Regions from separate parts of the Telluria sp. ZB4P36 genome, predicted to be linked through region 3. Evidence: predicted binding sites of a transcription regulator. Region 3 holds the regulator's gene; each other region holds the start of a gene.
What was found. Region 3 encodes LexA, which represses DNA repair genes until DNA is damaged. Its sites were predicted from a motif close to ACTGTATNNNNATACAGT; they were not measured.
Positions count from the first base shown of each region.

Region 1 (9,735 bases), on a different contig from region 3:
CTGAATAAACTGGACGAGTGGATGCGCCGCCGAATGCGTGCGCTCCATCTGAAACACTGGAAGCATGGGGCAACGATCTACCGGGAAATGCTGAAACTCGGAGCAAGGCCCGACGTTGCGCTACAGGTGGCATGCAATAGCTGCCGCTGGTGGCATAACAGCAGGCTTGACCTGAACAAAGTGCTGACGATTGCCTACTTTGACCGTCTTGGCATGCCTCGCCTCACTTAACCTCAACTACTCGACCCGCCCGGTGCGGACCCGCATGCCGGGTGGTGTGGGAGGGGCCGGTCAGCATGCCGACTGCCCCTATCCCGATGCCGCCGCGGTGCCGCTTCCGTCAGGTCCCGCCGCCTTGTAGGAGACGGCCTATCGAAAAATGTGCGGCACCTAACGGTGGATATGAGAGCCCATCGTTACCATGGGAACCGTCTGAGTGAGGAACCTGTGCGGCCAACGCGCGGTAGCCAACAGCTCAACAGGTTAGCCGGTCGCCTCGAGGACCGGCACCAATTCGGGCCGGCGCGCAGGCGGCGGCTCACAACGGAAGTGGAGGTCGCCATGTCCGAGATGAAGCAGCCACCCAAGCACCTGGTACGCGAATACCTCGAGCGCCGTGCGCGGGATAGCGCGCCGCCGCCGACGCCGGAGGAAATCCGCCGCCAGCTCGGCTGGGGCATGCTGATGCCGTCCGATCTGAAGATGGGGACCAACCGCTCCTAATTCTTCCCGCGCCAGGACGGCGCGGGCCATCACCGTGCAATCGGTGTCCACCCAGGAGACGTTCATGACCAAAGCTATTGGCAACAAACACGAAGCACAACACCGCGGCAAGAAAGAGCGGCTCGAGATCCGCCGCACCAACATCGCGCGCGAAGCCGTGAAGATGGCCGAAGCCCGCGCCAAGTACCGCAACCAGGTCAAGGGCCGACCAGACATGGATCTGTCGGCAACGGCCTGAGCGCCCTTCGATTCGCGAATCGACCAGATTACGCTGCCCACCTGGCCCGCCCTCAAGGCGGGCTTTTTTTCGTTCGTCGCCGGCGTCCGCCGAAAATTTCGCCGTTCACCGCCCGCGCGCCGCCATTCACCGAAAGGCGCTTTGCCGGTTGCCGGGTCTTCGGTATCGTGTGTCCATTCCAATCACAGACGGAGTCACGCAACATGCATACCGAAGAAGCTTACCGCTGGCGCAAACAGGTGGTCTGGGGCCTGCTCCTGATCGCCGTCGGCACGGTCGTCCTGCTCGACCGCCTCGATTATCTCGACCTGGGGTCCTACTGGCACTACTGGCCGCTGCTGCTGGTCGTGGTCGGCATCAACCAGACCATCGGCTACCCGAGCCCGCGCGAGTTCGGCAACGGCCTGTGGACCGTCTTCATCGGCCTGTGGCTGTTCGCCTGCTTCGAACACATCTTCGGCCTGACTTTCCGTAACAGCTGGCCGCTGTTCATCCTGGCCTGGGGCGTCAAGCTGGTGTTCCAGCCGCTGGTCGCGCGCCGCCTTGCGCAACAGCCTGACCTCAAGCACATGGAGAACAAGCATGAAGGATAAACTCCAGATGAAGGGCGTCACCAGCCAGGTCGTGCTCGGCCTGCTCGTGATCCTCATGGGACTGCTGTTCCTGCTCGATAACCTCGATATCATCGCGATCCGCAGCTTCATCTCGTTCTGGCCGATGGTGTTCATCATCCTCGGCATCGTCAAGCTGTGCGACACGCAGACCCGCGGCGGCCAGATCCTCGGCGCGGTCTTCATCGGCGTCGGCGTGCTGTTGAGCCTCGACCGGATGGACGTCATCGATTTCAACTGGCGCACCCTGTGGCCGCTGTTCTTCATCGGCTTCGGCGTCTACACCTTGTACAAGGCACGAACCGGACGCCGCCTGATCTCGATCGACGGCGTCAAGGGCGAGAACGACCTTGGCGGCGAGGGCGTGGTGGACGTCACCGCGATCCTCGGCGGCTTCGACCGGCGCGTCGTCACCCCCAACTTCCGCGGCGGCGAGATCACGGCGGTGATGGGCGGCTGCGCCCTCGACCTGCGCAATTCCTCGATCCAGGGCGAGGCGGTGGTCACCGTGTTCGCCTTCTGGGGCGGGGTCACCCTGAAGGTTCCGACCGACTGGACGGTGGTCCTGAACGGCACGCCGATCATGGGCGGCTTCGAGGAGAAGACCATCGCGCCGCCCGACAACAGCAAGCGCCTGATCGTGCGTGGCTACGCCATCATGGGCGGCGTGGAAATCCGTAACTGATGACGGGGGCCTTCTGGGCGCGGCGCAGCGTCGCGCTCTACCTGCTGGCCTGGCTGATGCTGGGCGTGCTGCTGGCGGGGCTGGTCGTCACGGCCACCGACGCCGGACCTGCCGCCAGCCTGCTGTTCGCGCTGCCGCTGACGCTGTGCTACGCCTTTGCCTGCGGTTTTTCCGCCTACTACCTGTGCCGCGCCTATCCGCTGGCGCAACGCAGGCTGGGCGCGGTACTGACGGTGTTCTTCTTCAGCGGGCTGAGTGCGGCGCTGCTGTGGTGCGCGGCCGGCAGCGCCTGGGCCGCCCTGTGCCGGCTGCTGGCGCCGGAAGCGGCGGTGGCGGTCAACCGGCCCTTCGCGGCGCTGATGTTCGGCATCGGAATGCTGCTGTACTGGATGACGGCGGTGGCGCACTACCTGGCGCTGGAGTTCGACCGGGCACGCCGCGCCGAGACGCGCGAACTGGAGTCGCGCCTGCTGGCCCGGGACGCGGAACTGCGCATGCTGCGTACCCAGATCGATCCGCACTTCCTGTTCAACAGCCTGAATTCGATCAGCGCGCTCACCGCGATCGACCCCGGCCGGGCGCGTGCCATGGCCCTGCAGCTGGCCGGCTTCTTCCGCCAGACGCTCGGCTTGGAAGCACACCGTAAGGTATGCTTGAAGGACGAGCTGGCGCTGGTCGAGCGCTTCCTGTCGATCGAACAGGTGCGCTTCGGTCCGCGCCTGGTGTTCGAACACAGCGTCGGCGAGGGCGCCGGAGCATGTTTGCTGCCGCCGATGATCCTGCAGCCGCTGGTGGAGAACGCGGTCAAGCACGGCATCGGCGGCATGCTCGAAGGCGGTACCATCCGCCTCGGCGCGGAACGTGCGGGCTCGCTGCTGCGCATCCATGTCGAGAACGATGTCGATCCGGAGGAAGCGGGACGCGCGCCGGCCGGCAACGGCATCGGGCTGGTGAACGTGCGCCAGCGGCTGGCGGCGGCCTACGGCAGGGAAGCCAGCGTGCACTGGGCACGCGTAGACAATACATTCCGGGTGGACCTGGCGCTGCCCGCGGAGACGGAGGAGAAGTAGATCATGCGAGTTCTGATCGTCGACGACGAACACCTGGCGCGCGCGCTGCTGCGCGAGTACCTGGCCGGCCATGCCGACATCGAGATCGTGGGCGAATGCGCGAACGGTTTCGAGGCGGTGAAGGCGATCGGCGAGCTCGATCCGGAGCTGGTCTTCCTCGACATCCAGATGCCCAAGCTGGATGGCTTCGAAGTGGTCGAGCTGGCCGGGGCGAATCAGAAAAATTCGCCGCATTATGTCTTCGCCACCGCCTACGACCAGTTCGCGCTGAAAGCCTTCGAGGTGCATGCGATCGATTACCTGCTCAAGCCCTTCAGCCGCGAACGGCTGGCGCAGGCGCTGGACCATGCGCGCAACCGCCGTCCGCAGGCGCCGCGGCTGGAAGCGGTGGTGCAGGAGGCGGCGCAGCGGCGCGGCTACCTGGAGCGTGTCCTGATCAAGGACGGAGCGCGCGTGCACGTGGTCCCGAGCGCCACTATCGACTACATCGAGGCCCAGGACGACTACGTGCAGGTGACGGCCGGGGGCAAGGCCCACCTCAAGAACCAGCGCATGTCCGAGCTCGAGGCCCAGCTCGATCCGCAGGTGTTCATCCGCATCCACCGCTCCTACATCGTGAACGTCGGCGCGATCGCGCGCATCGAGCCGGCCAGCAAGGACAATTACTGCGCCGTGCTGAAAGACGGGACGACACTGCCGATCAGCCGCAGCGGCTACCAGAAAGTCCGCGACATGCTGAATTAAACGCGGCCATCGACGTCCCACCAGGCTGGCAGCAGGGCGCGCACGTCCTGGCGTCCGAAGCGGTCGTCGATCAGCCAGACCACGCCGCGGTCCGTCTCCGTGCGGATCACGCGGCCGGCCGCCTGCACCACCTTCTGCATGCCCGGGTAGAGGTAGGTGTAGTCGTAGCCCGCGCCGAACATCGCCTGCATCCGCTCGCGCAGCTGTTCGTTCACCGGGTTCACCTGCGGCAGGCCGAGCGTGGCCACGAAGGCGCCGATCAGGCGCTCGCCCGGCAGGTCGATGCCTTCGCCGAAGGAGCCGCCCAGCACCGCGAAGCCGACGCCGCGCCCTCCCGCCGTGAAGCGATCGAGGAAGGCGGCGCGCTCCGGTTCGCTCATGCGCCGTTCCTGGCGCCAGGCCGGGACCTCCGGATGGCGCTGCGCCAGCTGCTCCAGCACCTGTTCGAGGTAGTCGAAGCTGCTGAAGAAGGCCAGGTAGTTGCCGGGCCGCTGGAGGTATTGGCGCGCGATCAGGTCCGCGATCGGACCCAGTGAGGCGCTGCGGTGCTGGTAGCGGGTCGAGATGCCGCCGGCGATGTGGACCTCGAGCTGGCTGGCGCTGAAAGGCGAGGCGACGTCGGCCCAGGCGGTATCAAGCGGCATGCCGAGCAGGTCGCAAAAATAATGCCAGGGGCCGAGCGTGGCCGAGAACAGGGTCACCGAGTGCGCCAGCGCGAAGCGCGGCGCCAGAAAGGGGGCCGGCACCACGTTGCGGATGCTGATCGTCGAGTCGCGCACGCCCGCGCGGGTCAGGTCGCACAGGGAATGCTCGCCAAAGGATTCGGCCAGGCGGATGAAGCCCAGGGCGTCGAAATGGAAGCGCTGCAGGTCCGGATCGAGCGGTCCGGGGTGCTCGGCCAGGAAGTCGTTGACGGTACCGGTGGCGTTCTGCAGCGCGTCGAGCAGCTTGCCGGGCACTTCCGGCAGCACCTGGTAGGGCGCCGGGGCTTCCTTGTCGACCCCGGTCCAGGCGCGGCCGACGCGTTCCAGGGCCTTCCTGACCGGCTCCGGCGCATTGGCGCGTGCCGCGCGCAGATTGGCGCGGTCCAGCTCCGCGCTGTACATCGAGCGGGCGCGCGACACCATGTTGTGAGCCTCGTCGACCAGCACGCTGGCCTTCCAGCCCCGTTCGAGCGCCAGCGCGTAAAGCATGGCGCTGCCGTCGAAATAATAGTTGTAGTCGCCCACCACCATGTCGGCCCAGCGCGCCATCTCGCTGCCCAGGTAATAGGGACAGACGTCGTGGGCCAGCCCGGCTTCGCGCAGGGCATCGCGGTCCAGCAGCGCGACCTGCGCCGCGGCCGCGCGTGCGGCAGGCAGGCGGTCGTAGAAGCCCTTCGCCAGCGGACAGGCATCGCCCTGGCAAGCCTTGTCCGGATGCTCGCAGGCCTTGTCGCGCGCGGTGAGTTCGAGCACGCGCAGCGGGATATTGGTGCCGGCGCCCAGGCTGGCGGCGGCGTCCAGCGCCAGCCGCCGGCCCGGCGTCTTGGCGGCCAGGAAGAAGACCTTGTCGAGGCTTTGCGAGGGCATCGCCTTCAGGACCGGGAACAGGCTGCCGACCGTCTTGCCGATGCCGGTCGGCGCCTGGGCCAACAGGCAGCGCCCGCTGGTGTTGGCGAGGTAGATGTTCTCCGCCAGCTGGCGCTGGCCGGGCCGGAAGTCCGGGTGCGGGAAGCGCAGCGTGCCCAGGGCCGCATTGCGTGCGGCGCGGTGCGCGGCTTCCTGGGCGGCCCAGTTCGAGAAACGTTCGCACAGCGCAGCGAACAGCGCGGCCAGCTCCGCCGCATCCCGGCTTTCACGCAGGACCGTTTCCTGGCCGCTGCCGATGTCGTAGTAGACCAGGGCCAGGTCGACCTGCTCCAGGCCCAGCTGCCGGCACAGCAGGTGGCCGTAGACCCGCACCTGCGCCCAGTGCAGGTGGCGGTGGTTGTCGGGGATGGAGGAGAATTTGCCGCGGTGGGTCTTGATCTCTTCGATCAGGTTCTGGTCCGGGTCGTAGCCGTCGGCGCGCCCGCGCACCTGCAGATTGCCCCAGCCGCCTGCGAGCGCCACCTCGGTGCGGTAGTTGGGGCCGCGCCGGCCCGTCACCACCGCATGGCCGGCGATGCCTTCCTGGGCGGTGGGCGAGGGTGTGAAGCGCAGGTCGAGGTCGCCCTGCTTGGCGGTGAACTCGCACAAGGCGCGTACGGCGACGCTGTAGCTCGCGTCCACCGTCAAGCGGCCTGCTCCCACTGCAGGTAGCACACCGATACCGGCATCCCATGCGTCGCGCAGTAATCGATCCAGCGCAGCTGGTTGTCCTGCAGGCGGTCGCCCGGGCCCTTCACCTCGATCATGGTGTAGCGTCCCTCGGCCGGCCAGAACTGGATCAGGTCGGGGAAGCCGGTATGGTTGGCCTGGACGTCGGCCAGGATGCGCTCGCACCACTTGCGCAAGTGCTGCGGCGGGATGCAGGCCAGCGCCAGCTCCAGCAGTTCCTCGCTCAGCGCTCCCCAATACACGAAGGGCGAGGCGATGCCCGCCTTGTCGCAGTAGGTGGCGCGGATGGTGTCGCGGTAGGCGCCGTCCTCCAGTTCGGCCAGGCAGGCTGCGAATTCGGCTGCGCGGCGCTGGTGGAAGTCCGGGCTGTACAAGTCGGCCGGTCCGCGGTGGAAGGGGTGGAAGAAGGCGCCGGGAAGCGGCGCGAACACGGCGCGCCAGCACAGCAGGCCGAACAGGGAATTGGCCAGCGCGTTCTCGACGTAGAACACCGGCGCCTCGGCGCTCGCCAGGTGCTCGCGCACCACGCCTTCGACCCACCATTCTCCACTCGGCATCGGCAGGCGCAGGTCCAGCCGCTCGACCGCGGCGCTGCGGCGCGCCGGCAGCCTGGCGTGGCCGAGGCGGCGCGCCAGACGCGGGCCGATGCGCAGCAGGTGCTGGCGTTCGGCCTCGCTTTCGGGCGCGGCCTGGGCCAGCTGGAACAGGGCGTAAGCCTCGTCGAAGCGCTCATGCTTTTCCAGCACCCGGATGGCGCGCCCACGCGCGCCCAGGTAACGGCATTGCGCATAGACGGCATGGGCATTGTCCCAGTCCTTGAGGTTTTCGTAGCCCTGACCGATCTGGAACAGCAGCTTCTCGCGCCGGCTGACCAGCCAGTCGTTGTCGAAGTCGTGCGAGGGCAGGTCGCGCAGCACTTCGTCCAGCGCTTCGCCGGCGTAGAAGCGTTCCTTGCAGTGGTGCAGGCGCAGGTAATGCTCGACGTCCGCGCGCGAGCGGAAGCCGCGCGAGGCCTGCGAAATCTCGACCTGTTCGAAGCGGAACATGCCGAGGTCGGACAGCACGAATTCGGTCCAGTCCTGGTGCAGGTTGCCGAAGAAGATCAGGCGCAGGCGGTCGCACAGGGGCTTGGCCAGGATGCGCAGGGCGACATCGGTGCAGCCGGGGTACCAGCCGGAGAAAGGCCGGCTGTCGCCGCAAGCGGCGCGCAAGGCTTCCAGCTGCTCGGCCTTGCGCGCGTTCTTCTGCGGCAGCCGGGCCCCGAAGGCGTCGGCGATCTCGGGCTTGGACAGCAGCTCGAACAAGTCGTCGAGGGAGAGCAGCGGATCGGTGTCGATCCAGCCGGTGTCGAGCAGGAGGCGTGCGGCCTCGAGCGGGCAGCCGATCTCGGCATAGACCAGCTTACTGGCGCGGAACAGATTCCCCTTGCGCATGACCATGCGCACGAACAGGGCGCGCGCATTCTGCGGCAGGGCGGGGAAGGCGGCAAGGAAGGCGAGCTCGTCGGTGTCCAGCAAATCGCGATACCGCTCGCCGATCCAGTCAAGGACGCGCTGGAAATTGTCCAGATAATAAAACTCGTTTTCCAGAACCCTGATCATCTCGTGCCGCCGTACTGTGCTTATGTACAGTATAACTCCACGAAGAATCAATAGCCCAGCAGTATCCCTATATTTCGCCGATTTTCTCGGTCATTGCGGGCTTTTCGCCACGTCATGGGCGTGGTGGACGGGCCTGGCAAGCGTCGTTCGGGCACAGCAGCTCGGTCATCTGCGAGCCCTCGGGGGCGTGGCCGTTGGCATGCACGATGACGGCCGAGATCAGTGCCACGTCCGCATCCACCGGCCCATCGGTTGTCCTGGCCGGGGTGACACCGCGCTGGGCCTTGGGCGTCACCGGGCGAACGGCGCCTTTCGCCGCCATGGCGGCTTTGGGTTTGGCCGGCGTGGCGGGCGCCGCACGGGGCGTCGGAACTGCCCGGGCCACCCGCGGCGCCGGCACGCTTGCCGCGGGAACGGGAGCGGGGGCAGGGACGCGGGCGGTCGCCTTTTCCGGCGCCGGTCGCAAGAGGCGCAAGGGCGGAACCGCGTCTGCCGGGGATGCCTGCTCCACCTGGTCGACGATCAGGGCCGCTTCAGCCGCCGGCGCCATGGCCACTTGCCGCAGCACCGGGCCGGCCGCGGGCAGCGGCGCTTGCCGCGCTTCGGCCAGCACCGTGTCCTGCGCGTCCAGCCGCGCGCCGTCGTTGTTGGCAGCCAGCCAGACCAGCGCACCGGTCAGTACCACCGCCAGCGAGGTGCCGGCGCCGTACCAGGCCAGCCGCGTGCCCGATGCCTTGCTGCCGCGCTTGCGCGCAGGCTCGCGCTCGAGCAGGGCCAGGATGCTGTCCTCACCGGAGGTAGCGACGCGGCGGGGCGACATCAGGTTCGGACGCGTGGACGTGGATTGATTTTCGTCTGTAGGCCGCACGGCAACCCTCCTAAGATTGGTTCTTCCAATTCTGATTAGAAACAATCTTGGAGGTAGCGATGCTGATTTTTCTCGCCCTTCTGTACTTTTGTCTGGCGACGGCCGCGATCTGGCTTGCCTTGTTCCCGGGCGGACGCGCTGTTCTTGCCCGCGGGCTGTCCGCGCTGAGGCATCGCCTGTCGCAGCGCGCCGTCGGCTGGCAGATCGCGGGCAGCCAGTACGCCGGTGCGCTGCGGGGGAATATTCCGCGCGATCTCCTGGGCAGCATCGCCGGTTTCGTGCGGCGCCACCGCATCGCCTGCGCGATCGGGGTGCCGGCCGTGCTGATCCCGTCGCTGCTGGCGCTGGCCCTGAGTAGTCCGGCCATGCTGCCGGTCTACGAAGGCGAGGGCGCCGCGCCGGACGTCCAGGTCGCAGCCCTGCTGCAGGGCGAGCGCCTGGTGCCGCCGGTGGCCCTGCCGCCGATGGCCTTCACGACCGCGGAAGTCGAGCTGGTGCGGCCAATGCTGGTCAACGCGAGCCGCAACTGGGGCCTGCTGCACCCGGACTTCAGCCAGCGCCTGCTGCTGGCCTTCAAGATCATGAAGGAAAAGCACGGCTACGACATGGCGCTGCTCGAAGGCTACCGCAGCCCGGCGCGCCAGGACGAGCTGGCCCGGGCCGGCGGCCACGTCACCAATGCGCGCGCCTTCCAGAGCTGGCACCAGTACGGCCTGGCCGCCGATTGCGCATTCTGGCGCGACGGCAAGCTGGTGATTTCCGAAAAAGACCCCTGGGCCATGCGCGGCTACCAGCTGTACGGCGAGGTGGCCGAATCGCTGGGCCTGACCTGGGGCGGGCGCTGGAGGATGATGGATTTCGGCCACACCGAACTGCGGATGCGCGGCGTAATGCA
Region 1 is NZ_JCASIE010000018.1:65,267-75,001, reverse strand. It holds partial or broken gene AC56LK_RS20180 (group II intron maturase-specific domain-containing protein) at 1-231, shown strand, start outside; gene AC56LK_RS20175 (hypothetical protein) at 562-723, shown strand; gene AC56LK_RS20170 (hypothetical protein) at 788-961, shown strand; gene AC56LK_RS20165 (LiaF transmembrane domain-containing protein) at 1,165-1,554, shown strand; gene AC56LK_RS20160 (LiaI-LiaF-like domain-containing protein) at 1,544-2,257, shown strand; gene AC56LK_RS20155 (sensor histidine kinase) at 2,257-3,327, shown strand; gene AC56LK_RS20150 (LytR/AlgR family response regulator transcription factor) at 3,331-4,071, shown strand; gene AC56LK_RS20145 (ATP-dependent DNA helicase) at 4,068-6,323, opposite strand; gene AC56LK_RS20140 (VRR-NUC domain-containing protein) at 6,326-7,972, opposite strand; gene AC56LK_RS20135 (hypothetical protein) at 8,085-8,840, opposite strand; gene AC56LK_RS20130 (M15 family metallopeptidase) at 8,900-9,735, shown strand, end outside.
Region 1: AC56LK_RS20140 (VRR-NUC domain-containing protein) is a predicted target of LexA. The motif match lies at 7,986-8,003, and genes of this name have one in related genera.

Region 2 (9,735 bases), on a different contig from region 3:
ATTTCTTGCCCAGCAGCGCGTTGCCGCCGTAGCCCGAACCGAAGGACCAGATCTCGCGGGTTTCCGGGTAGTGGACGATGTACTTGGTGCTGTTGCACGGCCACGGCACGTCTTGTTGGCCGGCGGCCAGCGGCATGCCGACGGTGTGCACGCAGGGCACGAACTCGCCGTCGGTACCGAGCACGTCGAACACGGCCTTGCCCATGCGCGTCATGATGCGCATGTTGACGGCGACATAAGGCGAGTCGGACAGTTCCACGCCGATGTGGGCGATCGGCGAACCCAGCGGGCCCATCGAGAACGGCACCACGTACAGGGTGCGGCCGGCCATGCAGCCGTCGAACAGGCCGTTCAGGGTGCGGCGCATCTCGGCCGGGTCCATCCAGTTGTTGGTCGGGCCGGCCTGCTCTTTGGTGGCCGAGCAGATGTAGGTGCGGTCTTCGACGCGGGCGACGTCCGACGGGTCGGACCAGGCCAGGTAGGAATTCGGGCGCTTTGCCGGATTCAGCTTTTTCATGGTGCCGGCTTCGACCATCTGTGCGCACAGGCGGTCGTACTCTTCCTCGGAGCCGTCGCACCAGTAGATGCTGTCAGGCTTCGTCAGGGCGGCGATGTCCGCGACCCAATTGATGAGCTGCTGGTGTTTGACGTGAGCGGGAACGTTCAAAGCGGCGACGCCGCCCATCACGGGCTGGTTCATAGATACCTCCAATGCCAATTAAGAATGCTGTCTGTCCCAGGCACGGCAGGATCGTCGTCTGGCCGTTGCCTTAGAATGGCATGTCGCTCCAGCGGAGCGCGGCGTTTACGGCGGTCGTGTCGACGGTCTCTGAAGAGGAGACCGGGAACGGTGCTGCCGGGTTCGATACGAGCGTGTCAAACCCTCAAGAATTGGCCGATTGTACACCCGGAAAACCCCGATTTACGCTCAGCTACTACAAAAAAGTAGCAGAAATGCCCGAGTAATGTAGTAGGCTATTCGGCGGCTTTTTCGAACCTGTTATTTCGCTACGCGACAAACGTTTATTGAAAGAAACTCTCATGCGAATAGCTGTTTTGGACGATTACCAGGACGCGGTACGCGGCCTTTCCTGCTTCCGCCTGCTGGACGGGCACGAGGTCAAGGTCTTCAGTCATGCGGCGCGCGGCCTCGGTCAGCTGGCGATCCGGCTGGCCCCTTACGACGCACTGGTGCTGATCCGCGAGCGCACCGCCTTCCCGGCCGCCTTGCTGGCACGCCTGCCGAATCTGAAGCTGATCTCGCAGACCGGCAAGGTCAGCGGGCACATCGACGTCGCGGCGGCAACCGAACACGGCATCGCGATCGCCGAAGGCATCGGCTCACCGGTGGCGCCGTCCGAACTCACCTGGGCCCTGATCATGGCGGCCAGCCGCAAGATCGTGCCGTATGCGAATAACCTGAAGGACGGCCTGTGGCAGACGGCCTCGACCAACCCGGTGCTGAATGGCCTGGGGCGCTCGCTGCGTGGGCGTACCTTGGCGATCTGGGGCTACGGCAAGATCGGCCAACTGGTGGCCGGGTATGCGCGCGCCTTCGGCATGCGCGTGCTGGTCTGGGGGAGCGAGGGCAGCCGGCAGGCAGCCGTGGCCGACGGCTTCGAGGCGGCGGTATCGCGCGATGCGCTGTTCGTGCAGGCGGACGTCTTGAGCCTGCACCTGCGCCTTTCGGAGGCGACGCGCGGCATCGTGAAGGCCGAGGATTTCGCGCGCATGAAGCCGGATGCCCTGTTCGTCAACACGAGCCGGGCCGAGCTGGTCGACGAAGGCGCGCTGGAGCAGGCCCTGCGCGCGGGGCGGCCGGGCTATGCGGCGCTGGACGTGTTTACTAGTGAACCCTTGCGTGCGGATTCGCCCTTGCTGCGCATCCCGACGGTGCTGGCGACGCCGCACCTGGGGTATGTGGAGCAGGACAGCTATGAAATCTATTTCCAGACGGCCTTCGAGAACGTGCTGCGCTTCGCGGCGGGGCAACCGGACAATATCCTGAATCCGGAAGCGCTGGGAAAACGCTAGCTCTCCTGCTTCAGTTCCGGTGTGCCGGTGAAACTGGGCCGCCGCACCGGCATCACGTGGGTGCCGGTCCACAGGCCGGCCCAGCCCGGCGGCCAGCCGATCGCCGGGCCCGCGTAAGGCTGGAGCCCTGCGCGCACCGGCACCACCGGCACCGGCGGCGCCTCGACCAGCCCGCCACCCGCCGGGCGCTCCATATTGAGGCTGTACATGTAGCCCGGCAGCAACAGTTCGCACACCTGGTCGAACCAGGCCGTGTGGTCTTCGTCGCGGCCCAGCGCCTGCGCCAGCCCCTGGGGATCGAACTTCGCCAGCGCATGGATCAGCTCGTCCGTGCTCGCACCCGGCGTATCGCCCCAGCCCATGACCGGATTGTTGTTGTAGTCCGCGCCCGAGCCATACCAGCCTTCGCGCCAGGTGCGCTGCATCCAGTTGCGCGGGCCGGTGAACAGATGCCAGCGCCAGTGCAGTCCTGAAGGCTTGGGCCAGGAGTACAGGTAGAGTTTCTGGTAGCCCGCCTTGTGCAGTGCGCGCACCACCTCCATCAGGCGCGCGTGTGGCATGCGGTCCGGCGGCGTGCGGCGGAACAGGATCGGTTCGCCATCCGCGTGCTGCACCTCGTCGCTCGACAGGTTCAGGTCGAGCGTGCGCTGCTCGCTGCCGAAACGCGCCGAGATCCAGCCGGTCAGCAGGTTGACGTGGGTGATCACGCCATAGCCTCGATGGCGGTGGAAGATGACGGTGCCCGGTGCGACGGCTTTCATGGGAACAAATGAGAAAAAGGAAGAAGAAAGGAAAGAGTGTACTCATCCGATCCGGACGATTCTAGCGCAGTCACACACGGATACATACCCATTTACGGCTATCATTAGCCACCTTTTTTCTGCACGTGGACAAATCAACATGACTTTGCGAATCATCGCCACCGGTGGCACTTTCGACAAACACTATAACGAACTGAACGGCATCCTCGGCTTTGCCGACAGCCATCTGCCGGCGGTGATCGCGCGCTCGCGCATGACCGTTCCCGTCGAGCTGGAGGTGCTGCCGCTGCTCGACTCGCTCGACATGCATGACCCCGACCGCCAGCGCGTACTGGCTTCCTGTCAGGCGGCAAAAGAGAAAGCCATCGTCATCATCCACGGCACCGACACCATGCGCGAAACCGCGGCCGTGCTCGGTGCGGCGAGCCTGGGCCAGACCATCGTGCTGACCGGCGCCATGATCCCCTACGAGATCGCGAATTCCGACGCCCTGTTCAATCTCGGCTTCGCCTGCGGCGTCGCCCAGACCCTGCCGGCCGGCGTCTACGTCGCCATGAACGGCCAGGTGTTCCCGTGGGATAACGTCACCAAGAACCGCGCCGCCGGCGTGTTCCAGCAGCTCTAATACTCTGGGGCAGGCGCGCGCTGCGCCTGTGCGCGCCTGCCTATACTGCTTCCTCCGATCGCATCCGCACGAGGAGAAAGCAATGAACGAGCAGCGTCCCATCCTGACCACGCGCCAGGGCCACCCGGTCCGCGACAACCAGTCGCTGCGCTCGGTGGGCGAACGTGGTCCGGCCACGCTCGAGAATTACCAGTTCATCGAAAAGATCACCCATTTCGACCGCGAGCGCATTCCGGAGCGCGTGGTGCACGCGCGCGGCACCGGCGCCCACGGTTTCTTCGTGCCCTACGGGACCATCGGCGGCGAACCCGCCGGCAAGTACACGCGCGCCCGCGTATTGAACGAGCTCGGCGTACAGACGCCGATCTTCGTGCGCTTCTCCACCGTGATCGGCGGCAAGGAGTCGCCCGAGACGGCGCGCGACCCGCGGGGTTTCGCGATCAAGTTCAAGACCGTCGACGGCAACTGGGACCTGGTGGGCAATAACCTGAAGGTCTTCTTCATCCGCGACGCGATCAAGTTCCCGGACATGATCCACGCCTTCAAGCCTGACCCGGTCACCAACCAGCAGGAGCCGTGGCGCTTCTACGACTTCATCTGCAGCCATCCGGAAGCCCTGCACATGGTCACCTGGGTCAAGAGCCCGTGGGGCATCCCCGCCACCTACCGCGAGATGGAAGGCTCGGGCGTGAACACCTATAAACTGGTCAACGACCAGGGCGTGGCCCACCTGGTGAAGTTCCACTTCGAGCCGAAGCAGGGCGTGCGCAACCTGACTGCCAAGCAAGCGGCCGAGATCCAGGCCCACGACACCAGCCACGCCACACGCGACCTCTACGGGGCGATCGAGCGCGGCGACTATCCGGAATGGGAATTCTGCGTGCAGATGATGAGCGACGGCGAGCATCCGGAACTCGATTTCGACCCCTTGGACGACACCAAGCGCTGGCCGGAAGACCGGTTCCCGCTGCTGCCGGTGGGCCGCATCGTGCTCAACAAGAACCCGGACAACGTGTTCGCGGAAACCGAGCAGTCGGCCTTCGGCACCGGCGTACTGGTGGACGGCATCGACTTCTCGGATGACAAGATGCTGCAGGGCCGCACCCTGTCCTATTCCGACACCCAGCGCTACCGCGTGGGCCCGAACTACCTGCAGCTGCCGATCAACCAGCCGCAGGAAGGCGCGGCGGCGCGCACCAACCAGCGCGACGGCCAGATGACCTATTACGTGGACGGCCGCGGCGAGGACAAGCACATCAACTACGAACCGAGCCTGATGGGCGGCTACAGCGAGGCGCCCAAGCCCGAGAAGGAATACCACCAGGTCGTGGAAGGCCACCTGGGCCGCTACCAGACCACCCGCACGATGGACGACTACGCCCAGGCCGGCGCGCGCTACCGGAGCTTCGAAGACTGGGAACGGGACGACCTGGTCGGCAACGTCGGCGGCGACCTCAAGAAATGCCCGGCGCCGATCCAGCTGCGCATGGTGTGGCACCTGTGGCATTGCGACGAGGATTACGGGCGGCGCGTGGCGGAAGTGGCCGGGATCGACCTGGAACAGGCCAAGGCCTTGCCGCCACTGCCGGGCAAGCCGGCGCCGCACCAGAACCGGGCGGGGCCGACCTACTCGAATGGCCGGACGGAACAGGAAGATGAGCCGTCGACCAGTGAGGAGATGGTGGGAGAAAAGTAGCCGGTCAGGCCTTGGCTTCCCCGCCCAGCGCCTCGACCACGTCCGCCATCAGCTTGGCCAGTTCACCCGTCATCAGCATGATGTCGTTATCGAAACGCTCGTCGTCGCTATAGGTAACGGCTTCGCCTTCCTTGATCACGTCGAGCGGCTTGATGCCCTTGATCGCCAGCGACTCGGTCAGCACGAAGCTGATGCGGTCAGTCCAGGTCATGGCCAGGCGGGTGCACTGCTTGCCGGCGGCGATGTGGCGGCGGATGTCGTCCGGCTCCAGGGTGTGCTTCACGTAGCGCACGGCCGCGCGGCTTTCGCCGGTGGCGCGCAGTTCGGTGTCCTGGTCGATGGTGAAGCCGTAGGGCGCTTCGTCCGCTTCCAGCCAGCCGGTCATCACGGCCACCGGCGAGCGCTGCACGCGCAGCGATTCCAGCGGCATGCGGTCGACCGCCTTGAGCAGCAGCTTGATGACGTCATCCGCCTTCGAGGGGCTGGCGGCATCGACCACCAGCCAGCCGTTGACCGGGTCGATCCAGACCCAGACATTGCTGCGGATCGAGAAGGCACGCGGCAGCAGTTCGTCGGCCACGCGTTCCTTCAGTTCCTTCATCGCCTTCTTGCCCGGCGGGAAGCCCTGCTGCTCTTCCAGTTCGGCGGCCTTGGCCTTGGCGACCTGGTTGATGACCGAGCTCGGCAGCAGCTTTTTCTCGGTGCCCAGCATCATCAGCATCTGTTTGTTGACGACGTGCACCAGCTTGCCGTTGCCGCGTGGCGAATCCCAGCCCTGGCGCAGCAGTTCATTGCTGCTCGCGGGCGTGAAAGCCTGCGACTGCAGTGCTTCTTCCATCTGTTCAGGGTTGAATGCCCAAGGAGCGGGCAGGCGGTAAATCTGGAGATTCTTGAACCACATACGCTGTTATCCGATTGTTTCCAAAATTCTGGGGAACGACATTCTACGCTGCCGGAAGGCAATTGCAGCTGGCAGGAAAGGGAAAAAATTAATCTGTTGCCGAGTCGCCAACTGCCTCGACGATCGCCGCCGGCAGCGTGTCGTCGAACAGGCGCAGCTGCTCGACCGTCTCGGTGTCGCCCAGCCGCACGCCGACACCCAGCAAGCGCACCGGGCGGCTATGGCGGGCCCAGCCGGTTTCCATCAGGCGGGCATAGGTCGGGATATGTGGCGCATAGCCAACACACTCGACCGTGGTCTGCTGGAAGTCCGAGAACTTGATCTTCACGAAGAGCTTGTTGATGAATTTTTCAGCACCGTTACGCTTGATGCGGCCCAGCAGGTGCTCATACAAATCCGGCAGCAGCTTCAGGCAGGCGTCCAGGTTCGGCACGTCCGGCGTGTAGGTTTCCTCGGTGCTGATCGACTTGCGCTCGCGCGAGGTGTTGACTTCGCGATCATCGATGCCGCGGCAGAGCTTGTGCAGGCGGTAGCCGAAGCTGCCGAAGTGTTCGGTCAGCCGTTCGATGCTCCAGCTGCGCATGTCGGCGCAGGTCTGCAGACCGAGCCGGCTCATCTTTTCGGCCGTCACCTTGCCGACGCCATACAGCTTCTTGACCGGCAGCGCGGCAACAAACGCGTCCACCTCTTCCGGCCGCACCAGGAACAGCCCGTCCGGCTTGTTCCAGTCGCTGGCGATCTTGGCCACGAACTTGTTCGGCGCCACCCCGGCCGAGGCGGTGATGCCGACCGTCTCGACGATGCGGCGCCGGATTTCCTGGGCGATCAGGGTGGCGCTGCCCTTGCAATGGGGCGAATCGCTGACGTCGAGGTAGGCTTCGTCGAGCGAGAGCGGCTCCACCAGCTCGGTGTAGTCGCGGTAGATGTCCATGATCTGGGTTGATGCGATGCGGTACTTTTCCATTGCCGGCGGGATCACCAGCAGTCCCGGGCACAGCTTCATCGCCTGGGCGGTGGCCATGGCCGAATGGATGCCGAAGCGGCGCGCCTCGTAGTTGCAGGTGGCGACCACGCCGCGCTGGTCGGGGCGGCCGCCGACCGCGAGCGGACGGCCGCGTAGCGACGGGTCGTCGCGCATCTCGACCGATGCGTAGAAACAGTCGCAGTCGCAGTGGATGATTTTACGAAGGGAGGCGTTCACGTGACGGCGGAGCCGACTACTGTAATTGCATACAGTATCCGTTTTTTCTTGCAAGACGTCAAAGAAAACGCGCGGCATGCCGCGCGTTCCCGGATGAAGGCGGCGCAGGGAGCCGCGCCGTTTCCTCCTGAGCTTACCAGCCCAGCTTCACGTTGTAGGTGCCTGCGGCACCGGTATAGCCGCCGTAGTACACGACGCGCACGTAGCGGGTCGCCGTGGTGGTACCGGTATTGGCCGAGCTCACGCTCTCGGCCGCACCGACGCCGTTCTGGCTGCGACTAAGTAACATACCCGAGCCGCTGTAAACGTACAGGTCGTAGTCCGAGGTCGAGTTTGGCGTCATGACCGCACTCAGGGTCTTACCTGCCGGCAGGTTAACCCGGAAGTAATCCTTATCGGTCGAGCTGCCCAGGACGCCATTAAGGGTAGTTCCGCTGGTCGAGACCAGGTTCGCGGTACCCGTGCTGTCATTCGACTCGGTCTCGTTGATGTTCGGGCCGGACGGGGTGATGCTGCCGCCAATCGCCGCGTTCACCGCCGCGGTCGCGTCCACGATGCCGGTGCCGCAGCCCGAGCAGCTTGCGGGGAAGGCGCGCGCGGTCGACTTCAGCATGCTTTCCACCTGGTCCGGGGTCAGGGCCGGCTTGACAGCAAACATCAGCGCAGCGACGCCGGCAACATGCGGAGTCGCCATCGAGGTGCCCTGGTAGCCGGCGTAGCTGTCCGAGCCTGGGGCAGAGGAGCCCGTATTCAGGGTCGAGATCACACCGTAGCCGTCGCCGCCGCCGGGCGCGGCCACGTCGATCAGGGTCCCGTAGTTCGAGTAGGAAGCACGTGCACCTGTCTTTCCGGTTGCCGCCACGGCGATGACGCCCGAGCAGTTTGCCGGGCTGGCGTTGCTGACGTCCGTGTTGGCGTTACCCGCCGCCACGACCACGACCGCACCGCGTGAACGGGCGCTGTTGATCGCGGTCTGGGTAGTGACGTCGCAGGCGCCGCTGCCGCCCAGCGACAGGTTCAGCACCTTGGCCGGGTTCGCGTTGGCCGGCACGCTGTTCACGGCGCCGCCCGAGGACCAGATGATCGCATCGGCGATGTCCGAGGTATAGCCGCCGCACTTGCCGAGCACGCGCACCGGGACCATCCTGGCGTTGAACGCCACGCCGGCCACGCCCAGGCCGTTGTTGGTCTTCGCAGCAACCGTGCCGGCCACGTGGGTGCCATGCCAGCTGGAATTTTTGGCCGGAGAACCGGCATAGCATTCGCCTGCTGCGATCTGGTCGCCCGGGTCGCTCGGATCGCTGTCGCGGCCGGTGCCGTCATTGCCCATGGTGGCGTTGCTAATGAAGTCATAGCCCGGCAGGAACTGGCCGCTCAGGTCGGCGTGCGGGCGATAGCCGGTGTCGATCACGGCCACCACGACGCCGGTGCCGGTCGACTTGTCCCAGGCGGTCGGCAGGCGCAGGCCGCCGGTCGCATCGGTGTAATGCCATTGCTGGGCGTAATATGGGTCGTTCGCGGTCGCCATGTAGGTCATGATGCGGTCCGGCTCGGCGTATTCGATGTCCGGGTCGCGCGCCATCATTTCGGCGGCCAGCTTTTCGACTTCCTCCAGGTGCTTCTTGCCATTGAGCTTGAACACATGGGCGCCAGTCGCAATCGAATGGCTCTCGCTGACCACCATGCCGAACTCCTGGCCCGCACGGTCCAGCTTGGCCTTGCGGTCGGCCTTCAGGGCCGCCTTGGCCGCCTTCTTGCTAGCCGGCGCCGAGTCCGTGTACTTGACGATGACACGGTCTGTATCTACGATAAAGTTCCGCTCGGCCGCGCCAGCCATGGCTGCCACGAAAGCAAACGAGATTGCAGCGCACATTTTCAGCATTGCAGGATGCAGCGAATGGATATGCGTCATCTTTCTTCCTTAATGTATGTTTTCCGTTGGCAATATATTCTTGCCTATGGCCGATTCCGGTAATTGCCGGTGACCAATGGATGCAACGAAAAGCAGCGTAATACGAAAGGAAGAACTGTTGAGTGACAATTCGACATAATTTCGGCGCATTCACAACACGAAATTAAACTTATTTTGCAGGAAAAATTTTTCTTCTGCGAAACGTTAGTTCGGGAAAATAATGTATTCCATAATTGTGTTAATAGATATATAATATTCTTATTGAGGCAATATAAGGACGACACGGTGCCCGGATAGTGCAGCTCTTCCATACTTGAACAGATTGCACTCCAAAAAAAGAAGGCGCTGTCACCGTTACCTGTTGAGTTCCTTGAACTGTTGAGCTGTTCCACTGTCTGACCTCCATCCCGACGACAGCAGAGGCGAACATGGATGCAGCACGCTTCAGGAAGTGGCTTGGACAGTTGGCCTTGCTCACCAGGCGCCAGCGTGAGCAATTGTTCTCGAACCTGCGCCTGATGCTGGACCTGGAACGGGCCTGCGCAGCAATCGAGGGAGCCAGGCCGGCCTTGTGCTGTCCGGCCTGCGGCAACCAGCGCAAGCAT
Region 2 is NZ_JCASIE010000020.1:1,809-11,543, reverse strand. It holds gene AC56LK_RS20810 (phosphoenolpyruvate carboxykinase (GTP)) at 1-700, opposite strand, end outside; gene AC56LK_RS20805 (D-2-hydroxyacid dehydrogenase family protein) at 1,042-2,034, shown strand; gene AC56LK_RS20800 (L-asparaginase) at 2,031-2,795, opposite strand; gene AC56LK_RS20795 (asparaginase domain-containing protein) at 2,935-3,420, shown strand; gene AC56LK_RS20790 (catalase) at 3,503-5,116, shown strand; gene AC56LK_RS20785 (recombination-associated protein RdgC) at 5,121-6,017, opposite strand; gene dinB (DNA polymerase IV) at 6,106-7,218, opposite strand; gene AC56LK_RS20775 (S8 family peptidase) at 7,352-9,130, opposite strand; partial or broken gene AC56LK_RS20770 (IS1595 family transposase) at 9,559-9,735, shown strand, end outside.
Region 2: dinB (DNA polymerase IV) is a predicted target of LexA. The motif match lies at 7,237-7,254, and genes of this name have one in related genera.

Region 3 (9,735 bases):
TTGGACATGGCGGCGCGCATGACGTGGTCGGCGTCCGACTCGAAGCGGTCGATCTCTTCGCAGATGGCGACGATCTTCTGGGCGTTGCCCATGTCGTGCAGCAGGCCGACGGCTTCCTGGACCTTCTTGCAGGCCGACAGGCACAGCTCGGCCAGGCGCGCGGCTTCCGGGGTCACCGCGTGCAGGTCGTACAGCGAGACGGTCTGGGCCGCGTCTTCCATCATGTCGAGGATGTCGTCCATGCGGGTGATCAGCTTGTGGATGTCGTCACGGTCGAGCGGGGTGATGAAGGTCTTGTGCAGCAGGTCGACGCATTCGTAGGTGATCTTGTCCGCCTGCTTCTCGATGCTTTCCACGGCGTGGGTGCGGTTTTCCAGGTCGTCGAAGTTGGTCATCAGGCCAACCATCTCTTGCGCACCCTTCACGCACAGTGCGGCGTGCTGGTTGAACAGGTCAAAAAACTTGCCCTCCTGGGGCATCAGGCGTCCAAACATATTGTTCTCCGTTGTGAATCTCTGGGGACTTCGAAACCGCTGCCACGGCTGGCAGCGGCGTAAGGTGGTGAATCCGCGGCTTGTTGAAACTTAATCGCCCTGGTAGACGCTCAGGTTGCCGCTGTAGTTGCCGAACTTGGTATAGGAGCCGATCCAGGTAAGGCGAATCGCCCCGATCGGGCCGTTACGCTGCTTACCGATGATGATCTCGGCGGTTCCTTTATCGGGCGAGTCGGGATTGTAGACCTCGTCGCGATACAGGAAGATGATCACGTCCGCATCCTGTTCGATAGCGCCGGATTCGCGCAGGTCGGACATGACGGGGCGTTTGTTGGGGCGCTGTTCCAGCGAACGGTTCAGCTGGGACAGTGCGATGACGGGGCAATGCAGTTCCTTGGCCAGGCCCTTGAGCGAACGCGAGATCTCCGAGATCTCGGCCGCGCGGTTGTCGCCCGGCTGGCTGCCCTGCATCAGCTGCAGGTAGTCGACGATGATCAGGCCGAGCTTGCCGCACTGGCGCGCCAGGCGTCGTGCCCGTGCGCGCATCTCGATCGGGTTCAGCGCCGGGGTCTCGTCGATGTAGAGCTGGGCATCATTCATTTTCTGAATGGCGTGCGTCAGGCGCGGCCAGTCCTCGTCGTTGAGGCGGCCGGTACGCAGGCGGTGCTGGTCGAGCTGGCCGACCGAGCCGAGCATACGCATGGCCAGCTGGGCGCCGCCCATCTCCATCGAGAACACGGCCACCGGCAGGCCGGCTTCGATCGCGACGTTCTCGCCGATATTGACCGAAAACGCGGTCTTGCCCATCGACGGACGGCCGGCGACGATGACCAGGTCGCCCGGCTGCAGGCCCGAGGTCATGCGGTCGAGGTCGATGAAGCCGGTCGGCACGCCGGTGATCTCGCCCTGGTTCTCGCGCGAATACAGCTCGTCGATGCGTTCGACGACCTGGGTCAGCAGCGGCTGGATCGGGTTCCAGCCCTGCTGGCCGCGGGAACCGGTTTCGGCGATCGCGAAGATCTTCGACTCGGCTTCGTCGAGCATCTGCTTGACTTCCTTGCCCTGCGGGTTGAAGGCATTGCCCGAGATCTCGTCGGCGACGGTGATGAGCTTGCGCAGGATGCCGCGGTCGCGCACGATCTCGGCATAGCGGCGGATGTTGGCCGCCGACGGCGTGTTCTGCGCCATCGCGTTCAGGTACTGCAGGCCGCCCACTTCCTCGGCCTTGCCGAGGTTGTTGCAGGCCTCGTAGACCGTGATCACGTCGGCCGGCTTGCCGGCGTTGATCAGGCGGACCATCTGTTCGAAGATGATGCGGTGGTCGTAGCGGTAGAAATCGTCCGCGTTCATGAAGTCGGCGATGCGGTCCCACGCGGCATTGTCGCGCAGGAGGCCGCCGATGACGGACTGCTCTGCTTCGATGGAATGCGGCGGGATGCGCAGGGAATCGACTTGCGGATCGGCTGGGGAATTCATGGCGGGCATTATACCTTTTCCGGTCACACGGCTGACATAATTGGCGAGAATTTCCGGCAATAAAAAAGCCGGGCGAACCCGGCTTTTTCATTTATACAACAACTGCTTACATCAAATTAAGCAGCTTCGCCGACGACGGCGATGGTGATTTCCGACACGACGTCGGTGTGCAGCGCGACGGCGACCGGGAATTCACCGGTGGTCTTCAGCGGGCCGGTCGGCAGGCGAACCTGCGACTTCTCGACCGGGAAGCCTTGCTTGCTCAGGGCTTCGGCGATGTCGAAGTTGGTGACCGAACCGAACAGACGGCCGTCCACGCCCGCCTTCTGGGCGATGGTGATGGTCATGCCGTTCAGCTTGTCGCCTTGTGCCTGGGCAGCGGCCAGCTTTTCGCCAGCTGCTTTTTCCAGTTCGGCGCGCTTGACTTCGAACTCGGCCACGGCGGCCTGGGTGGCGCGGCGCGCCATCTTTTGCGGGATCAGGAAGTTACGTGCGTAACCGTCCTTGACCTTGACGACGTCGCCCAGGTTGCCGACGTTAACAACTTTTTCCAAAAGGATAACTTGCATGTTCTTTTCTCCAGGATGTTCTGAACTGTACGACGCGAATTAAGCGTTGTGCAGGTCGGTGTACGGCAGCAGCGCGAGGTAGCGTGCGCGCTTGATGGCGGTGTCGACCTGGCGCTGGTAGTGCGCCTTGGTGCCGGTCAGACGTGCCGGCATGATCTTGCCGTTTTCCTGGACGAAGTCCTTCAGGGTGTCGACGTCTTTGTAATCGACCTGTTCCACGTTCGCAGCGGTGAAGCGGCAGAACTTCTTGCGCTTGAACAGCGGGTTTTGCTGTTTGCGCTTCTCTTTGAGCTTAGCTTTGTTTTTGTCGAACTTTTTACCGAATGCCATTTCGAGGCTCCTGTATCTAATCTAAATTGCGCTGCGTTATGCAGCACTGAAATCAATGATGTGAAACACCAAGGCTTTGCTGTTGCGGTTTTTCCTGGCCAGGAATCCTTCGAAGCGGTAGGCGGCACCGAGTTCGGCGCTTTCCAGCCTGCCTGAAATCTCGCCCGCGCCGAGCGCAGGGATTTCAAACGCGACCTGCCTTGCCACTCCGGCCTCTACCTGCTGCGAATCGTGCATCAGGATCGCGCCCACGATGGGGACGCCGGCCGGGGTATAACGCAGTACGTCACGCTCCGCGATGGTCGCGATGAGCTGGAACCGGTTCACTGCGCTCTATGAATTCCCGAGAAAAAACTCAGGCAGCTGCGGCCGGGGCAGCGGCAGGAGCTGCTGCTTCTGCGCGGTGGCTCTTGGCTGCGTCTTCGCGCTGGACCGACTTCATCATCGGCGACGGTGCGGTTTCGGCCTTCTTCATCTTGACGGTCAGGTGACGCAGGACGGCATCGTTGAACTTGAATGCGGTTTCCAGCTCGACCAGGGTCTCGTTGTCGCACTCGATGTTCAGGCAGATGTAGTGGGCTTTCGGCAGCTTCTGGATCTGGTAAGCCATCTGGCGACGGCCCCAGTCTTCCACGCGATGGATGTTACCGCCGCGGCTGGTCACCGTGGTCTTGTAACGCTCGATCATCGCCGGGACTTGCTCGCTCTGGTCCGGGTGGACGATAAAAACGATTTCATAATGACGCATGCAACACTCCTTAAGGACGTTTAAACAAATGCCCACCTCGGCGTCAAGACGAGTGTGGGAAGGGAAAGCCGGCTATCGTAACACGATCCCGGGCTCGAGGACAAGCGGAAGGGACCAAGTGCTGCAGTCCCGGCACCGCTATGCACATTGCATTAAATACAATAATGTGAATTTTCACCGGTCGATTGTTTCATATGGGGTGCTAGTATTTACTCGCCGGACAACGGTCCGAGCACATGAGTTACCTCAATAACGATCGGAGACAAGATGAAGTTGAAAAGGATTTATCTCGGCGTCGCCGCCATCCTCGTATCGGCGGCTGCCTACGCCTATCCTGGCTATACCACGACCCTGACCTATTATTCGGACGCGACCTACACGACTGAAGTGGGCACCCGCACCTTCACCTGCCAGGGCCGCTGGGTCCAGGTCGGCGAGCGCACCGACTTCGGCGTGGTCACCAACGAAGAAGCCTGCGGCTGGTAATCGCCCGGCCGGGGCCGCTGCTTGCAGCGACCCCGGCCCTGAGTTGAAAATCCAACGTCAACGAAGTTTTTCGAGAAAATTTCGGAATCCCCTTGCGTCTTGCGAAATACTGTATAAAAATACAGTCTGGTCATACAACTATCCAGCCGCACGACATGCTCAAGCTCACTGCAAGGCAAGAACAGATCCTCAACCTGATCAAGGAAGCGATCGAAAACACCGGCTTCCCGCCGACCCGCGCCGAAATCGCGGCCGAGCTGGGATTCAAGTCGGCCAATGCGGCCGAGGAACACCTGCAAGCCCTGGCGCGCAAGGGTGCGATCGAGATTTCGCCGGGCACCTCGCGCGGCATCCGCCTGGTCGGCGCCTCGGTCGAGCAGGTCCCCATGGTCCCGGCGGCCCTGATGATGTCGCTGCCGCTGGTCGGCCGCGTGGCCGCCGGTTCGCCGATCCTGGCCCAGGAACACGTCGAAGCCACCTATTCCGTCGATGCCGCCATGTTCTCGGCGCGCCCCGATTTCCTGCTGAAGGTCAAAGGCTGGTCGATGCGCGACGCCGGCATCTGCGACGGCGACTTCCTGGCGGTCAAGAAGATCGACAGCGCCAAAAACGGCCAGATCGTGGTGGCCCGCCTGGGCGAGGAAGTGACCGTCAAACGCTACCGCAAGACCGGCAACCTGGTCGAACTGCTGCCGGAAAACCCGGACTTCAAGGTGATCCAGGTGACGCCGGAAGACGAGTTCGCGCTGGAAGGCCTGGCCGTCGGCCTGATGCGCAGCTGGCACTGAGGCCTGCCATGAACGCTTCGGCGGCAAGCCGCCGAAGCGTTCAATCGCGTCTTATTGGATCTTCTTGTCCGCCCAGTGCGAATCCTTCTTGGCGGACTTCACCATCTTGTTGTGCTCCGCCACATAGGCCTCGGTTGCCGAGCGCCAAGCCGCGAAATCCGCCAACACCAGCTTCGAGCTGACTTTCGCTTCCTCGCTCAGGTTTTCCTGGAGCTGCTTCAGGTAGGCGGTCGACTGCTCCGTTTCTTCCTTGTTCATCAGCTTGGCGATATCCGCCGGGATACGCTGGGTCAGCGGCATGGCCGCGTTCAGGTTGGTCACGTATTTGTTGTAGCAGTCCTGCCATGACTGCACGGCCGCACCGATGCGGTCGATATCCGCGTTAACCTTCGACATCGCCGGAATGCGCGGCGTGGTGCAGCGGTATTCGCCCGATTTCAGGTCTTCGCCGTCATAGCCCTTGATCCAGTAATCGATTTCCTTGCGGCGCTTGACGCGCTGGTCCATCAGTTCCAGCGAGGCGACCGCGACCTTGTTGCCCTTGGCGGCAGCCTTCTTGAACAGCGCCTCGGCCTTGGCCTCGTCCACCTGCCCCGCTTCGCCGTACCAGTACATCTGGCCGAGGGCCTGTTGCGCCTCGGGATTGCCGGCATTCGCCAGCTTGGTATAGATCTTCAACGCACCCGCGTAATCCTTCTTCGCGAACAGGGCATTGGCGTCTTCCAGCTCGCCGGCAAAGGCGGCACCGCACAGCAGCAGGGATGCAAGGAACAGCTTGGTCTTCATGGGCAGGTGAGGAATAAGGAATAAGAAAGCCCATGATAGCGGTAATCGGCCGGCGTGCTCAACCGCTGAAACAAAACGGCAGCCCAAAGGCTGCCGGTGTCATTACGCGTCGAGCGCCTGGCGGAAGTCCGCCAGCAGGTCGTCGGTATCTTCGATGCCGACCGATACCCGGATCAGGGACTCGGCGATGCCCATGCTGGCGCGCCGCTCCGCCCCCATCTCGAAGAAGATCGTGTGCGCCACCGGGATCACCAGGGTACGGGTGTCGCCCAGGTTGCTGGCCGGGATGCCGAGCTTGAGGCGGTTCAGGTAGTCGAAGCAGTCGATGTCCTCGCGCAGCTCGAAACTCAACAGCGAGCCAGCCGCGCGGAACAGCTCCTTGGTGATGCCATGCTGCGGGTGCGAGGCCAGGCCCGGATAGTGAACGGCCGCCACGCGCGGATCGGCTTCCAGCATCTGCGCCAGCGCCAGCGCGTTGGCGCTGGTGCGTTCCATGCGCAAGGCCAGCGTCTCGGCGCCGACCGCGATATGGTGCGCCGCTTCCGGCCCGAGGGCAGCGCCGAAATCGCGCAAGGCCTTGGCGCGCAGCTGGGCCAGGCCCTGGTTGGCGGCCGGCTGCTTGCGGAAGTTCGCCGCGATGTTCGGGTAGGCGCTCCAGTCGAACAGGCCGGTATCGGTCAGGGCGCCGCCCAGCGCATTGCCGTGGCCGCCGATCGACTTGGTCAGCGAATTCACCACCAGGCCCGCGCCCACCGCCTTCGGGCGGAACAGGTAGGGCGTGGTCATGGTGTTGTCGACCACGTAGAGGATGCCGCGCTCGCGGCACAGCTGGCCGATGCGCGCCAGGTCGGCGACCTGGGTGCGCGGATTGGCGATGGTTTCGACGAAGACCATGCGCGTGTCCGGGGTCAAGGCCGCTTCGACATTGGCGACATCGGTCGCGTCGACGAAGTCCACCGCGACGCCCTGTCCCGCCACCGTCTGCCACAGGCTGTTGGTATTCCCGAACAGGAAGGAGGACGAGACGATATGGTCGCCCGCGCGCAGCAGCGCCTGGAACAGCGCGCCGATGGCGCCCATGCCGGTGGCGAAGCACAGGGTGCCGACGCCGTCTTCCATCTTGCTGATCTTGTCCTCGAGCGCGCTCACCGTCGGGTTGCCCTGGCGGCCGTAGCGGAAGCCCGGTTCCTTGCCCTGGAAGACCGCGGCCAGCTGGCGCGCATCGTTGTAGCCGAAGGCTACCGAGGTGTGCACCGGCTTGTGCAGCGAACCCTGCTCGACCGCCTTGCGGCGGTCGTTGTGCAGGATGGTGGTCGTGAAACCGTACTTCCGGTCGCTCATGGCTGGCCTTACTCCGCCGTCGCCGGGGTGTTGAGGTTCAGCTGGGTGCGCACCGGATCCTCGATCTGGTTCTGCTTCGGGTTATGGCGCGCGGTTTCCTGGCGGTCCAGGTATTCCGGGGTCACGTCGCCGGTCACGTAGACGCCGTCGAAGCAGGAAGCCTCGAAGTTCTTCAGGGCCGGGTTGACGTCCGAGATGGCGCGCTTGAGCGCATCCACGTCCTGGTAGACCAGGCGGTCGGCGGTGATCTCGGCGCAGACTTCCTCGACGGTGCGGCCATGGGCGATCAGCTCGTCGCGGGTCGGCATGTCGATGCCGTACACGTTCGGGTACAGCACCGGCGGCGCGGCCGAGGCGAAGAACACCTTGCGGGCGCCGGCGTCGCGCGCCATCTGCACGATCTCGCGGCTGGTGGTGCCGCGCACGATCGAGTCGTCGACCAGCAGCACGTTCTTGTCCTTGAACTCGGAGGCGATGGCGTTGAGCTTCTGGCGTACCGACTTCTTGCGCATCCCTTGCCCCGGCATGATGAAGGTGCGGCCGATGTAGCGGTTCTTGATGAAGCCTTCGCGGTACTCGACGCCGAGCTTCAGGGCCAGCTGGATCGCGGCCGGGCGCGAGGAATCGGGGATCGGCATGACCACGTCGATCTCGCCTTCCGGGATCTCCTGGCGGATCTTGTCGGCCAGGTATTCGCCCATGCGCAGGCGGGTCGCGTACACCGAGGCGCCGTCGATCACCGAATCCGGACGGGCCAGGTAGACGAATTCGAAGGCGCAGGGATTCAGCGACGGGTTCTCGGCGCACTGGCGCTCGTACAGCTTGCCGTCGTTGTCGATGAAGACCGCCTCGCCCGGCGCGATGTCGCGCACGAAGCGGAAGCCCAGGCCTTCCAGCGCCACCGATTCGCTCGCCACCAGGTATTCGGTGCCCTGCTCGGTTTCATTGATGCCGAGGCACAGCGGACGGATGCCGAAGGGATCGCGGAAGGCCAGCATGCCGTGGCCGGCGATTTGGGACACCACCGCATAGGCGCCGCGCACGCGGCGATGCACGGCGGACACCGCCTTGAACACCGCATCGGTGTCCAGATTGTAGCCGTCGGCCGCTTCCTGGATTTCGTGGGCCAGCACGTTCAGCAGCACTTCCGAATCGGAATCGGTGTTGATGTGGCGGCGGTCGTTGCGGAACAGCTCTTCCTTGAGCTCGGCCTGGTTGGTCAGGTTGCCGTTGTGGGCCAGGGTGATGCCGAACGGGGCGTTGACGTAGAAGGGTTGCGCCTCTTCCTCGCTCGACGAACCCGCGGTCGGGTAGCGGCAGTGGCCGATACCGGTATTGCCCTGCAGCGAGCGCATGTTGCGCGTGCGGAACACGTCGCGCACCAGGCCGTTGGCCTTGTACATCGAGAACATGCTGCTGTGATTGGTTGCAATGCCCGCAGCATCCTGTCCGCGATGCTGCAGCAGCAGCAAGGCATCATACAGAAGCTGGTTGACGGGATTGTTCGAGACGACGCCGACGATGCCACACATGGTGCGCTCCTAAAACTGGACTGCCTGATTACAAAAATTAAAACTTCACGTGCTGCGCAAGCGCAGCGGGAAGAAACGGTTTCACGGTGCGCGCCCCGGTTTCCGCCATGGGCGAGAGCAGCGCGTTTCTCCAGAAATCCTGTTGCGGAATGGACGTCATCCCACACAATATGACGGCGGCAAGCACGATTACAATGCCGCGCGCCAATCCAAACAATCCTCCCAGGCCGCGGTCCGCCAGGCTCAGGCCGGTGGCGGTGATCAGGGCGCCGATCGCCAGCGACAGCAGGCCCATCAGGATGCGCACGCCGAGGAACAGCACGATGAAGGCCAGGATGAGCCGGGCGCTCTCGCCCGGCAGCATATCCGGCAGCATCGGCGCCAGCTGGGCGCCGTAGGCGTTCGCCACCACGAAGGCCACGACCCAGCCCAGCAGCGACAGGATCTCCTTCACCAGGCCGCGCAGGGTGGAAATGATGACCGACGATACCAGTACGAACAACACCAGGTAATCGAAAATCGTCACGCCCGCGCAAGCCTCATCACAGCGGCACCAGGGTGCCCGACAGGCCCATGGCGATCAGCTTCGAGCGAATCTTCTCGCCCTCTTCCTTGGTGTACGGCCCCACGCGCACGCGGATCAGCTCACCCGACTTCTCGGTGAACGAGGACACGCCGGCCGCGCGCAGGCGGCCCTGCAGTTCGTCGACTTTCTGCTGGGTGGCCAGCGCCGCCACCTGCACCACGTATTTCTGCGACGGGCCGGCGGCCTGCACCACCGGCTTGCCCTGGAGGATGGCCAGCGCGCGCGCGGCCTCGTCCTGGGTCGGCTTGGCGGCCGGTTTTTCGCTCTTCTTGGCTTCGAGGTCGGCGACCTTCGGATGCAGCTCCGCTTCAGGCTTGCGCTTCGGTTCCGGCTTGGCGGGCTCCACCTTGGGCTCGAGCTTCGGCTCGACCTTCGGCGCGGCAGGCTCGGTGCGCGCGGTGTCGAGCGTGCGCAGCGGCGGTGGATCGGCCGGCGGGGTCGCGACCGTGGCCAGCGGCGCATCGGCCGGCTCGACGATTTCCTCGCCGCTGTCGACGGTGGCGGCGGCAGGCACCGGCAGCGCCGCAGCCTTGTCTTTCGACGGGATGTTGATGGCGATGTCGGCACCGAGCGGCTTGGGCTCGGAGTCGAGCAGCATC
Region 3 is NZ_JCASIE010000001.1:336,638-346,372, forward strand. It holds gene AC56LK_RS01610 (DUF47 domain-containing protein) at 1-494, opposite strand, end outside; gene AC56LK_RS01615 (replicative DNA helicase) at 585-1,970, opposite strand; gene rplI (50S ribosomal protein L9) at 2,087-2,539, opposite strand; gene rpsR (30S ribosomal protein S18) at 2,579-2,869, opposite strand; gene priB (primosomal replication protein N) at 2,906-3,196, opposite strand; gene rpsF (30S ribosomal protein S6) at 3,225-3,617, opposite strand; gene AC56LK_RS01640 (DUF6289 family protein) at 3,885-4,103, shown strand; gene lexA (transcriptional repressor LexA) at 4,259-4,891, shown strand; gene AC56LK_RS01650 (tetratricopeptide repeat protein) at 4,943-5,677, opposite strand; gene AC56LK_RS01655 (cystathionine gamma-synthase family protein) at 5,780-7,018, opposite strand; gene purF (amidophosphoribosyltransferase) at 7,027-8,550, opposite strand; gene AC56LK_RS01665 (CvpA family protein) at 8,588-9,076, opposite strand; gene AC56LK_RS01670 (SPOR domain-containing protein) at 9,093-9,735, opposite strand, start outside.